Regions from separate parts of the Streptomyces glycanivorans genome, predicted to be linked through region 2. Evidence: riboswitches for the same ligand, from Rfam matches in the RefSeq annotation. Region 2 holds a riboswitch; each other region holds the start of a gene.
What was found. Region 2 has a riboswitch for cyclic di-AMP ahead of P8A20_RS13925 (C40 family peptidase). Riboswitches for the same ligand answer to the same signal wherever they lie in the genome.

Region 1 (4,144 bases), 590 kb from region 2:
GCGAGGGGAAAGACCTGAAGGCTCGAAGAACCGAGCGGGCGCAAAGACGTCATGCCGAGGGACAACCAACGGGCGGAGCCAACTATTCCGCTCCGCCGCCGCCCCCGGGGGCCGCCTGCTCCCGGCCACCGGGGACCACCTTCTCCCGGCCGCCGATGACCGCCGCTCCCGGCCCGCCCCTACTGGCACGCCCCCCGCCCGGCCCGTCCCGCGGTCCCGGACAGGCCGACGGCCCTGACGTCGGGGGGTCGTGCGTCAGGGCCGCCGGGGTTCTGCTGCGCCGGTAGCCGGCGCGGGGGATCAGATCGTGAGGCCCTTGCCCCGGAGCCACGCCATCGGGTCGATGCCCGCGCCGTCCGCGGTGTGGACCTCCAGGTGCAGGTGGGCGCCCGTCACATTGCCGGTGGCGCCGACACGGCCGATGGTCTGACCGGTGGTGACCTTCTGTCCTGCGACCACGTCCATCGAGGACTGGTGGCAGTACCAGACCTCGGTGCCGTCGTCGAGCTCCAGGACCGTGCGGTAACCGTACGAACCGGAGTAGCCGGCCGACTTCACCGTGCCGCTGTGCACGGCCTTGACCGGGGTCCCGGTCGGAGCCGCGAAGTCCAGCCCGGTGTGGTAGCCGGAGGACCACATCGAACCGGCCTGACCGAAGGTCGAGCTGATGTAGTACGACGAGGTCGGGACGGCGTAGCTGGCGGCGAGCTTGGCCAGGCGCTCTGCCTCCGCCTTCTTCTTCGCCGCCTCTTCCGCCGCCTTCTTCTTCGCGACGGCCTCGGCCTCCGCCGCGCTCTGCTGCTTCGCCGCCTGGGCCGCGGCCGCCTCGGCCGCCGCCTTCTCCTGCGCGGCCTTGGCCTCGGCGTCGGCTCCGGCCTGCTGCTGCTCGGCCTGCTGGAGGATGCGGGCGCGCAGCGCCTCACCCGCGTCGGTGGCGCCCCCTTCGGCCTCGGCCGCGGTGATGCCCGCCGTGGTGAGGGGGGAGGACGCGGCGACCGTCTCGTGGTCCGAGTCCGAGTCGGAGTCGCCGGACATGAACGCGCCCACGCCGGGAAGGGACTTGGCGTCAGGGAGATTGTCCGCGATGGAATCGGGAAGAGAGATGGAGACCGGCGGCTTGCTCTGCGCGGTGGCCATGCCGCCCGCACCGACGGCCGCTATGACACCGACGCCGAGGACGGTGGAGCTACGGGCGAGGCCGCGCTGCTTGGCGACGCGATGCCGACCGCGTACGGGACGGATGGACTCCTCGGTGGGATTCCATTCCTCCCAAGTCCTGCCGTCGTCGCCGAAGCTGTCGGTCCTGAAGGGTGACGGGGCCTCGGGGGCAGGCTGGTTGGACGCCACGTGGGCGCACTCCTTTCCTTCCTTCTCGCCTACCGGGTTAGCTGACGGGTTCGGAGCAGGAAGGTCTCCTACGGACCCCTCCGTCTCTCACGAGACACAGGTGTCCGATTCACCCCATGTAGGTGGTTCCCCGGTTCCCTTGCGGAATTCGGCGCTGCGCACGGTGCCGCCTCTTGCGACGGCAGGTACAACCGCGCTGCGTTATCGAACGTTAATAGACACCCGGGTCCGATTCCAAGCTGTTCCCACAGATCGTTCACGCCTCTGGCCTGGACTTACAGGGCTCAATCGGGCGTAAACCGGCAAGTTGAGCGCCCGTAATCCAGCTGCCAATTTCTGACGGTGCGTCAAATGTTATGCGGAGCGGAGCCCTTCGACTACCGACGGTCGCAACCGCTCATTCACGGTCCCGCCGCACGATCTTCACGGTGGTCCGGCGCTCCTGCTGCCCCCTCGCCGGACGCGCGACCGCGAGGAGCGCCAGGTCGTCCGTCGACCGGCCCCCCGTGTGCAGCCGTACGTCGTCGGTGAGCGCGGACAGCAGCTCCTCGGGCCCCGGGAAGAGCCGGCCTCGGAGCCGGTCCGCCGGGTCGTAGAAGACTCCTGTCATGTCCCGCGCCTCGGAGAGCCCGTCGGTGAACGCCAGGAACATCGCCCCGGCCGGCAGCGTCCACTCGTCGGACCGGTCGGGCCACGTGCCGAGCCCCATCCCGAGCGGGAGGGCGGGCGCGGTCGGTGCCAGCACGTCGAGCACGCCGTCGGGGTGCAGCACGAGCGGCTCGGGATGCCCGCGGTTGATGACCTTCAGCGTGTCCGAGCCGACCGGGATCTCCGCCAGGACTGCGGTGACGAACCCTTCCATGGAGTCGAGCCCGCCCCGCCGCGACCCCTCCCGGGCCAGAGCCCGCTCCAGCCGCTGGGCGACCCCCTCCAGCGACCTCTCCTGCTCGGCGGCCTCCCGGAACGCCCCGATCACGACCGCCACAGCCGCCACGGCGTCCAGCCCCTTGCCCCGCACGTCCCCCACGACCAGGCGCACCCCGTGCGGCGTGTCCGCGACGGCGAACAGGTCACCGCCGACGAACTCGTCCGCCTGGGCGGCCTCGTACCGCGCCGCGACCAGGAGTCCGCCGATCCGGTCCTCGGGCTTCGGCAGCACCGCGCGCATCGCGGTCTCCGCGATGACCCTGGCCGAGGCCAGCTGTTCGGTACCCCGGCGCACGACGCGGTTGATGAGGACGGCGAGGGCGCCGACGGTCACCAGGGTGAGCAGGTCGGTGATCGACACGACCCTGAGGATCGCCCCGTCCGACAACCGGATGGCGAGCACCACCAGGATCGCGGCCACCGCGACCCGGACGGTGCCGGCCAGCGAGAAGAAGGGGGCGGCGACCAACGAAGCCGCGGCGAACAGCGGTACCGCGGTGACCTCGGTCGGCGTCCCGACGTCGAAGGCCACCCCGACACAGATCATCACGGCGGGCAGGGCGCGCACGAGCCGCCGGGAACGGGAAACCCCGCCCACGCCCCCTCGCCGCCCGTCCCGCTTCCCCACCTGTGCACTCCTGCCCGGTCCACCCACGGCTGCGGACGGTATCGCGCCCCGCCCCCGCCGCCCGGAGCCGCGCCGGACGGCGGCCCGTCGTGGGCCGAAGGGAGGAGCGCGCCGGAGCCCCGCCTCCGGGGGTCAGTCGGAGAGCCGGTGCTGCGCGTGGATCGTCAGTGCATCCCGTACGAAGACGGCGGTTCCGTCCCCGTGGCGATCGTAGTTCCTCCCGAAGCGGGGATCGGCGACGTACATCTCCCCGAGCCCGGTCACATACGCGCGGGTGACCTCGGCCGTCGCCGACAGCCACGCGCAGTGCCGCCGCGCGATGTCCTGCGCCTCCTCGCCGCCGGGCTCCAGGCCGGCGGCCCTGGCCGCCCCGTAGTCCCGGGCGATGTCCTCGTGCACGCCCTGGAAGCGGACGCGTTCGGCCTCGCTCAGCCCACGCCACCACCGGCCGCTCCGCTCGTACGCCTCCCGGCCCCAGCGTTCGGTGACCTCCTCCTCGTACGCCGTGTGGTCGAAACCGTCGAACACTTCCTCGGCCATGAGGTCCTCCCCTTCCTCGGTCCTGCGCAGAGTGGTCCGCACCGAGGCGATCTGCCGCCCGATGCGCTCCCGCTCCTGCTCCAGCAGACGCAGATGGGTCCGGAGAGCCGCCGCGGTGTCCCGCTGCCCTTCCAGCACGTCCTTGATCGCGGGCAGAGGGAGCCCCAGCTCCCGCAGCAGCAGGATGCGCTGGAGCCGGACCAGGGCCTCCTGGTCGTAATAGCGGTAGCCGTTGGCGCCCTTACGGCTCGGCACGAGAAGACCGACGTCTCCGTAGTGCCGCAGGGTCCGGCTCGTGGTGCCGGCCCGCCGGGCGATTTCCTGTATGGACCACTCCATGCCGGAAACGCTAGATCTTCACGCAGCGTCAAGGTCAAGCCCGTCACCACCGACCCGGTGGCGGCACATGACAGAGGCCCGGATCCTTGGAAGGATCCGGGCCTCTGTCTTCAGTAGCGGGGACAGGATTTGAACCTGCGACCTCTGGGTTATGAGCCCAGCGAGCTACCGAGCTGCTCCACCCCGCGTCGTTGTGATTGCAACTCTACGCCATCCGGGAGGGTGCTCCGACCATTTACGACCGCCGCGCCCCCGCTCCCCTCATCACCGGAAAGTCGACCTGACCGGCCATTCTTTCCAACAGGACGTGCGTAAAGGGGAGTTGGCAGGCGGAGTGGCGTGATCAAGGGTACTGCCGCACCC
Region 2 (4,144 bases):
AACACCACGGGGAATTCGAGGCCCTTGGCCGTGTGCAGCGTCATCAGCGTGACGACGCCGGAGCCGTCCTCGTCCTCGTCGGGGATCTGGTCGGCGTCGGCGACGAGCGCGACCTTCTCCAGGAACTCGGCGAGTGTGCCCGCGCCCTCCTCCTCCGCCCGTTCCTGCTCGAATTCGAGAGCGACGGAGGCGAGCTCCTGGAGGTTCTCGATTCGGGTCTCGTCCTGCGGGTCGGTGGACGCCTGGAGTTCGGCGAGGTAGCCGGTCCGTTCCATGACGGCCTCCACGACGACCGCCGGTCCGGCGCCGGACTCCACGATCGTGCGGAGCTCCTCCATCAGCGTGTTGAACCGCTTCACGGCGTTCGCCGACCGGGCCGCCATGCCGTACGCCTCGTCGACGCGGCGCAGCGCCTGCGGGAAGGAGATCTTCTCGCGCATCGAGAGGGCGTCGATCATCGCCTCGGCCCGGTCCCCGATGCCGCGCTTGGGCACGTTGAGGATGCGGCGCAGCGGGACGGTGTCCTCGGGGTTGGACAGCACCCGGAGGTAGGCCAGGACGTCCCTGACCTCCTTGCGCTCGTAGAAGCGCACTCCGCCGACGACCTTGTAGGGCAGTCCGACGCGGATGAAGATCTCTTCGAAGACACGGGACTGGGCGTTCGTGCGGTAGAAGACGGCGACGTCGCCCGCCTTCGCGTCGCCCGCGTCCGTCAGCCGGTCGATCTCGTCGGCGACGAACTGCGCCTCGTCGTGCTCGGTGTCGGCGACGTAGCCGGTGATCCGGGTGCCGGTGCCCGCGTTCGTCCAGAGGTTCTTGGGGCGACGGCTCTCGTTGCGCTCGATGACGGCGTTGGCCGCCGAAAGGATCGTCTGCGTGGAGCGGTAGTTCTGCTCCAGCATGATCGTCTTCGCGTCCGGATAGTCCTCCTCGAACTGGAGGATGTTGCGGATGGTCGCGCCGCGGAAGGCGTAGATCGACTGGTCCGCGTCACCGACGACGCACAGTTCGCCCGGGGCGTCGGCCTCGCCCGCCGGGCCCACCAGTTCGCGCACGAGGGTGTACTGCGCGTGGTTGGTGTCCTGGTACTCGTCGACCATGACGTGCCGGAAGCGGCGGCGGTAGTGCTCGGCGACGTCGGGGAACGCCTGGAGCAGGTGCACCGTCGTCATGATGATGTCGTCGAAGTCGAGGGCGTTGGCCTCGCGCAGCCGCGCCTGGTAGAGCGCGTAGGCCTGCGCCAGCGTCTTCTCGAACCCGTCGGCCGCCTGACCGGCGAAGGTCTCCTCGTCGATCAGCTCGTTCTTCAGGTTCGAGACCTTCGCCGTGAACGACTTCGGCGGGTAGCGCTTCGGGTCGAGGTCCAGATCGCGGCAGACCAGTGCCATCAGCCGCTTGGAGTCGGCGGCGTCGTAGATCGAGAACGACGAGGTGAAGCCCAGGCGCTTCGACTCCCGGCGCAGGATCCGCACACAGGCGCTGTGGAACGTCATGACCCACATGGCGTTGGCGCGCGGGCCGACGAGGTCCTCGACACGCTCCTTCATCTCGCCGGCGGCCTTGTTGGTGAAGGTGATCGCGAGGATCTGCCCGGGGTGCACCCCCCGCTCGGCCAGGAGATGGGCGATCCGGTGGGTGAGCACCCGGGTCTTGCCCGAGCCGGCGCCGGCCACGATGAGCAGCGGGGAACCGGCGTGCACGACGGCGGCGCGCTGCTCCGTGTTCAGCCCGTCGAGCAGCGCGGCTGAGTCGACGACGGGGCGCGGGGCGCCGTCGCGGTAGTAGGCGTCGCGCGGCGGCGGAGGCGTGTCGAAGACGTCCTCGAAGAGGCCCTCCGGCACCGCTTCGGGTGCGTGCTCCTCGGGGGGCGGCGGGGGGCCGTCCTCCCCTTGCTGGAGGCCGGTCAGGAAACTGTCGTCAAAGAGGCTGCTCATCGCCTCACGAGTCTAGGCGGCCCCACCGACAGCCCGGGCCGCAACGGCGACAACGGTCCGGGACCAGGAGCGGAACGGAACGGGCTGCCTACGGAACGTGAGATTCCGGGGTCACATCCGGCCACGCGGACCATCGCCGGGAAAAGGTCACGAAAATGTATCGGGCATATCGAACATCAACCTTCACAAGGGCACCACGGGTTGGCTAGCGTGCTCCGACGGGTGCCCCGTACCCCCTTGAGGCGAACCGCGCCGCACGGGCACCCCCGCCGAATCCGCACCGCCCCGAAGGGGCCCGGAACCGGGGACCCACACGCAGCACCGGGGTGAATCGGTCCGTCCCGCCGGACCGTAGGGCAGCCTTCCGTTCCGCCCGAACCCGACAGCTAACCCGGTAGGCGGTCCACGGAAGGAGATGCCGGCCTTGGCGTCGCATCGCAAGCCCCGCACCCGGGTGCGCACCACCCCTGCCGTAGGTCTCACGACCGCGGCGCTCGCCTCCGTCACCCTGCTCTCCACGCAGAGCGCGACGGCTGCCCCCGCCGAGCCCAAGCCCAGCATCCAGGAAGTGCAGAAGAAGGTCGACGACCTCTACCGGCAGGCCGGTACGGCGACGCAGCAGTACAACAAGGCGAAGACCGCCTCGGCAGAGCAGCGCTCCAAGGTCGACGCGCTGCTGGAAGCCGCGGCGAAGCGGGCGGACAAGCTCAACGAGACCCGCCGCGAGCTGGGCAACTACGCGGCCGCGCAGTACCGCGGCGGCTCGATCGCCCCGACTGCGACGTTCTTCCTGGCGGACGATCCGCAGTCGTACTTCGACCAGGACCAGCTGATGGCCCGGATGACCAGCCGGCAGCAGAAGGCGGTCGCCGACTTCCGCACACAGCAGAAGGAGGCGGCGGCCAAGCGGGCCGAGGCGACGAAGAGCCTGGAGACGCTCACCGAGTCGCAGGCCTCGCTGCGCACCAGCAAGCAGCAGGTGCAGACGAAGCTCACCGAGGCGCGCTCGCTGCTGTCGAAGCTGACCGCCGAGGAGAAGGCGCGGCTGGCGGAGCTGGAGCGCAAGAAGGAGGCGGAGGCCGAGCGCAAGGCCGAGGAGCTGGCCCGGCAGCAGGCCGACAAGGAGAAGGCCGCCGCGGACGAGGCCACGAAGACGGGGACGGGCACGGGCACGGGGTCCGGCACGGGCTCCGGCACGGGCTCCGACAGCGGTTACGCCTCGAAGGCCGAGAAGGTCCTGGCCTTCGCACGCGCCCAGATCGGCAAGCCGTACGTGTGGGGGGCGACGGGCCCGTCCTCCTACGACTGCTCCGGGCTCACCCAGGCCGCCTGGAAGGCGGCCGGCGTCGATCTGCCGCGCACCACGTGGGACCAGGTCGAGGTCGGCACCCGGGTGGCCACGGCGGACCTGCGGCCGGGGGACCTGGTCTTCTTCTACGACGACATCAGCCACGTCGGCATCTACAAGGGCGACGGCATGATGATCCACGCGCCCAAGCCGGGCGCGAACGTCCGCGAGGAGTCGATCTACTACATGCCGATCTACGGCAGCGTGCGCCCGGCATAGCGACCTGCCCGCGCACGGCGGACGCCGCCCGTACAAGGCGAAGGGCCCGGGGTGATCCCCGGGCCCTTCGTCGTACGACCGCCTGCCGCTCAGGTCCAGAGCGTGGCGATGAAGATGTTGGCGACGGTCAGCCCGCCGACCGCGGCGAACGCGCCCTTGTCCACCTTCTCATCGTCCCGCTTCACGTAGACGAGCGCCAGGATCACGATCAGGACCAGCAGCTTCACGCCGATCTTGATGTTGTTCACGCTCCGGTCGTCGGCCTGGTCGAGCCCGACCAGGGCGACGCCCGTGACGAGCATGGTGAGCGCACCGTGCAGCATGGCCGGGACGAAACGGGCCTCGCCCGCCCCCATGGCCTTCATCTGGGTCAGGAAACCACCCAGCAGGGAGGCGATACCGATGATGTGCAAGGCCACGAAGACATTGATGAGTACGTCCATGGCCGCAGCCTAACCGCGGCCATATCACCACTCTTCGGCCAGGTACGACTTACCGATGAGTTGCCCCCTGGTCTGCGCGAATTGCCGGACTCCGGTTGAATTTTCCTGTCATCCGACGGAAACGAAACAGCACATGAGGGCAATAGCTGTCATTACACCTCTTCCCTCCGTGCCGGGTTTAGCGTCCCTCACAGGTGACC
Region 3 (4,144 bases), 1.4 Mb from region 2:
GGCCTCGTGGAGTGCGAGCAGTTCAGCTTCCTGGGGCGCGGCTGGACGGTGGGGATCGCCAACGAGGCCGCGCTCAAGATGAAGGAGGCGTCCCTGTCCTGGACGGAGTCCTACCCGGCGATGGAATACCGTCACGGCCCCATCAGCATCGCCACGGCCGGCACCGCGACCTGGATGTTCGGCGAAGCTCCGGAAGGACTGCGGGAACAGGTGCAGGCGACCGGGGCCCGCTGGGTGGAGAGCGGTCTGGACCCCTTGGCCGACCTGGTCAGGGTTCAGCGTCTGGCGATCGCGCGTGCGGCGGCCCGGGGGCTCGATCCCGATGTGCCGCGTCACCTCACCCGGTCGGTGGTGCTCGGCACGGCCGCGGGGGCCTGACGCGTCAGGGCATGCTGCGGGCCGGACCGGCGAGCGGCCCGGCCCGGCGCGGCGGATCAGGATCCGCCGGCCGGGCGCGGCCGTCCTGCGGCCCGGTGCCCAGCCGTGACCGTGGAGGTCAGGCCTCTTCGAAGTAGGCGTCCAACGCCTCGTCGAGCTCCGCGGTCCACCCCTTGAGGTCGCTACGGGATCCGGCCTCGACCTCGGCGTTGAACCACCGGCGGCTCGACAGGTGGACGGTCACGGTGAACCGGCGTCCGAAGCGGCCGGTCCTGACCTCGACCGCGCCGATCTCGGACCAGTCGAACTCCGCCTCCTGGTCGTCGAGCCGGAAGCGGACACCTTCGGCGTCCACCCTGATGGATCCGCGTCGGTCACTGACCTCGAAGACGGGACCGTCCTCGCCTGCGGCCTTCTCCTCGACGCCGGCCGCCCCGGCGTCCGGCGCGACGTCCTCGGGCTCGACCTCTTCGTCCGGGGTCGCGTCGACGGATGCCGCGGAGTCGTCCACGGCCTCGTCCGCCACCCCCTCCGCGGGGGCTTCCGCGACCTCGGCCTCCCGGACCCCCTCGGGCTCCGCCTCCTCCGCTTCCGCCTCCGTCCGCGCGGGGGCAGGGGCCGTCAGGCCTGGGATGTACGCCGGATCTGTCCCCGCGGCGAACTCGGGCTTGGTGTTCGAATCTATGCGCTGCTCCACGGCGGGCAGTATGGACGACGAACCTGTACGAGACCAGTCGGCCTGCCCCGCCGGGCCTGTCGTCGGGACACCGCCCGCCCCGTCCTGCCTGACACCGCGGTCCGGTGACCTCGGACACGGACGGCCCCGGACAACGGAACGACGGGTGGTACGGGTTCCGCCGAACCCGTACCACCCGTCGTTCCGGTCCCTCCGTCACGCACCCGCGTGCCGGAGGTTTCGCCTGGGCGAGGACTCAGTAGGCCCCGAAGACGTTGTCGATCGAACCGTACTTGTCCGCGGCGTAGTTGCACGCGGCCGTGATGTTGGCGACCGGGTCGTAGCTGTCCGTCGACGTACCGGGCACGTGGTAGGCCTGGAAGGTCGGGTCGATGACCTGGAGCAGCCCCTTGGACGGGACGCCGTTGATCGCGTTGATGTCCCAGTTGTTGATCGCCTGGGGGTCACCCGCGGACTCACGGATGATGTTGCGGTGGATGCCCTCGTAGGTGCCGGGGATGCCGTGCTCCGCCATGACGGCGAGCGACTCCTTGATCCAGCCGTCGAGGTCGTTCGTGTAGCTGACCGGCTCGGCGGCGGGAGCGGCCTCGGCGGCGGGGGCGCCCTCCGCGGCGAGGGAGGTGTCCGTGCGCTCCGAGCGGTCGGCGCGGTCGGCACTCTTCTCGGCGCGGTCGGAGGACGCGGAGGCCTTGGACTCGGCCTTCTCCGACTTGTTGTCGGCCTTGGCGCCGATCGTCAGCTTCAGACCGGGGTGAATCAGGTCCGGGTTTCCGCCGACAGCCTTCTGGTTGTCCTCGTACAGAGCCTTCCAGCCACCGTTCACCGAATGCTCGCGAGCGATCTTGGCGAGGGTGTCACCCAAGATCACGGAATAGGTGGTGGCCTCGGACTTCTGCGCTGCAATTCCCTTGCCGGACGCGGCAGTCGAGGTCGCAGCCTTTTCGACGGCGGGCGACTGGGCCGGGGCCGCGAAGGCGCTGGTCGCACCGATCACGGGGAGGGCCAGGGCGGCTCCGCCCGTGGTCACGGCGATGATGCCGCGAGTGAGCGAACTGGTCCTAAAACGACGGGGCTTACCGATTTCGGGCATGCTGAATTCCTCTCCGTCGCCTGCGAAGTGAGCTGTCGGGTTCGGGCTGGAGATGCCCGGCCGCACATGAATGCGACTTCACCCCGAGCCGCTCCGGAAACCGGATCGGCACTTACTTGGGTCCCCCGCTCCTGCCGTACGAGAAGTGGTCGGGTAATCGGGCGGCGGCAGGATTCGGCGTTCCGCCCGGAGTGATGGTGACCGTAGGCGAGAAATAGGGAAAGGAACAAGCCTGGTTCAGTGATCACAATTCATTCGCAAGATCAATTCACGGGAATTCATGTAATCCACCCCACATCGCGCCATCCATTCCTCTTGGCGCAGAAGGGAACCGACTGCCACCCTCCCGCGTCCGGGCCGCATAAGGTGACCCTGGTCACGAAGTCCGATTCGGGCGATTTGCTCCAACGCGAAGGGGTTCAGGTCACACGAAATGGCCTTTTATGGATTACGGGATTAAATTCTAAAAACGTACTAAAACGGGCATACGACTCATGCCTGAAGCCGTCCCGCATACCTGGAACGCCGGCGTGGAACCGATCCGCCATGACTGAGAACCCTCACGCCTCGGCCCCGCGGATCACCGTCCTGCCCGTTCAGCCCGGGGATCCGCCCTTCCGCGTGGTGGAGATCGACGGAGAGGTCATCGGGAGCGCGACCGCCATGACGGACGTGCTGATCGCCGCCGCGACGGCCGGGATCCCGGTCCACGACCTCGACGACCCGGCCGCGGTCCGCTGGGTGGGGGGCGGCAAGCTCAGCTGGAAACCGCACTGAGTGGCCCAGGGGCCCGCCCGGGGGCCGCCGGGGGCTCCGGGCCGGCCGTCCTCCGGGGCCCTGACCCGGCCGTCAGGCCACGGACGGAGGCGTCGCGGCTGCCGGGACCCTCAGCAGGCCGAGAGCGGTGTCCGAGGTCCGCGTCGAGAGAGGTGATCCGGCGGGCGGACAACAGGATGGGCACTCCGCCCGGGACCGCGGTGACCGGTGCGGCCGGCCTGATGGTGCGGGGCGTCACGGCACATCGCTTCGTCACCGGAGGCTCCCCGGTCGTGCCGGGGCGGGCGACGCCGGTCCACTCGGCGTCCGGTAGGCCCGGGACAGGAGCTGACGCGGTTGACCAGGCCCCGGGGAGCCACGGACATCGGGCTCACCTCCACAGAGGAGAACGCGGAGTCGGCCCGGCGCGGCGGTGCGGACCACGTCGTCGTGTCCACCGGGAACGCCTTCGTGGCACCCGTCGTGGAGCTGACGGGTGCCACGAAGGCGTCCACCGTGTGTTCGACGGCGGCGGCGAGGCCGCCGTCAGGGCGCCGATGGACGTCGTGCGCCGCCACGGGAAGGCCCTTTCCACCTCGGGGCCCTCACCGGCGCGGACCCGGGCCCGGACATGCGGGAACGCTGATCAGGCGCACCGCGCCGTCGAGTCCCGGGCCGCCACGGGCGAGCTCCTGCCCGTCCCGTAGGAACGTCCGGGCGCGCCTGTCCCGCGGCGGTGAGCGGCGGGACGGCCCCTCAGGTCAGCCCAGGATCCGGATGGCGAGGGCGGGGCAGACGGCTGCGGCCTGCTCGACGTCGTCGGCACGGTCCGACGACGGGTTGGGGTCGAGCAGTACGGCGATTCCGTCGTCGTCCTGGTCGAACACATCGTCCGCGGCGACGACACACTGCCCTGACGCCACGCACTTGTCCTGGTCGAGAATCACTTTCATGGGCACTCCTTCGTCGTGATGTCCGCTGTGGGGTGGGGCGGGTGCCCGGGAGGTCACCAGGCCACGGGCAGTTCGTACACGCCGTACACGGACCCGTCGTGCTTGAAGGAGAGGTCCTCCAGGCCGGCGTCCAGGCGGAGGGTCGGGATGCGCCGGTAGAGGGTGCTGTAGACGACCTGGAGTTCCATGCGGGCCAGGGGCTGTCCCAGGCACTGGTGCACTCCGAAACCGAAGGCGACGTGACGCCGTGCGTCCCGCCCGATGTCGAGC

Region 1: it holds a riboswitch for cyclic di-AMP, as region 2 does, so the genes downstream of both, P8A20_RS16860 (M23 family metallopeptidase) here and P8A20_RS13925 (C40 family peptidase) in region 2, are expected to answer to the same signal.
Region 3: it holds a riboswitch for cyclic di-AMP, as region 2 does, so the genes downstream of both, P8A20_RS08145 (transglycosylase SLT domain-containing protein) here and P8A20_RS13925 (C40 family peptidase) in region 2, are expected to answer to the same signal.

The regions. Positions count from the first base shown of each region.
Region 1 covers NZ_CP120983.1:3,858,736-3,862,879, forward strand. The annotation lists gene P8A20_RS16855 (aldo/keto reductase) at 1-53, opposite strand, end outside; gene P8A20_RS16860 (M23 family metallopeptidase) at 301-1,347, opposite strand; cyclic di-AMP (ydaO/yuaA leader) riboswitch at 1,359-1,511, opposite strand; gene P8A20_RS16865 (PP2C family protein-serine/threonine phosphatase) at 1,745-2,902, opposite strand; gene P8A20_RS16870 (MerR family transcriptional regulator) at 3,035-3,781, opposite strand; tRNA gene P8A20_RS16875 (tRNA-Met) at 3,896-3,969, opposite strand.
Region 2 covers NZ_CP120983.1:3,263,794-3,267,937, forward strand. The annotation lists gene pcrA (DNA helicase PcrA) at 1-1,934, opposite strand, end outside; cyclic di-AMP (ydaO/yuaA leader) riboswitch at 2,192-2,351, shown strand; gene P8A20_RS13925 (C40 family peptidase) at 2,350-3,501, shown strand; gene P8A20_RS13930 (hypothetical protein) at 3,591-3,944, opposite strand.
Region 3 covers NZ_CP120983.1:1,889,712-1,893,855, forward strand. The annotation lists gene P8A20_RS08135 (SIS domain-containing protein) at 1-378, shown strand, start outside; gene P8A20_RS08140 (hypothetical protein) at 497-1,075, opposite strand; gene P8A20_RS08145 (transglycosylase SLT domain-containing protein) at 1,311-2,165, opposite strand; cyclic di-AMP (ydaO/yuaA leader) riboswitch at 2,168-2,327, opposite strand; gene P8A20_RS08150 (hypothetical protein) at 2,712-2,942, shown strand; gene P8A20_RS08155 (ferredoxin) at 3,683-3,874, opposite strand; gene P8A20_RS08160 (cytochrome P450) at 3,928-4,144, opposite strand, start outside.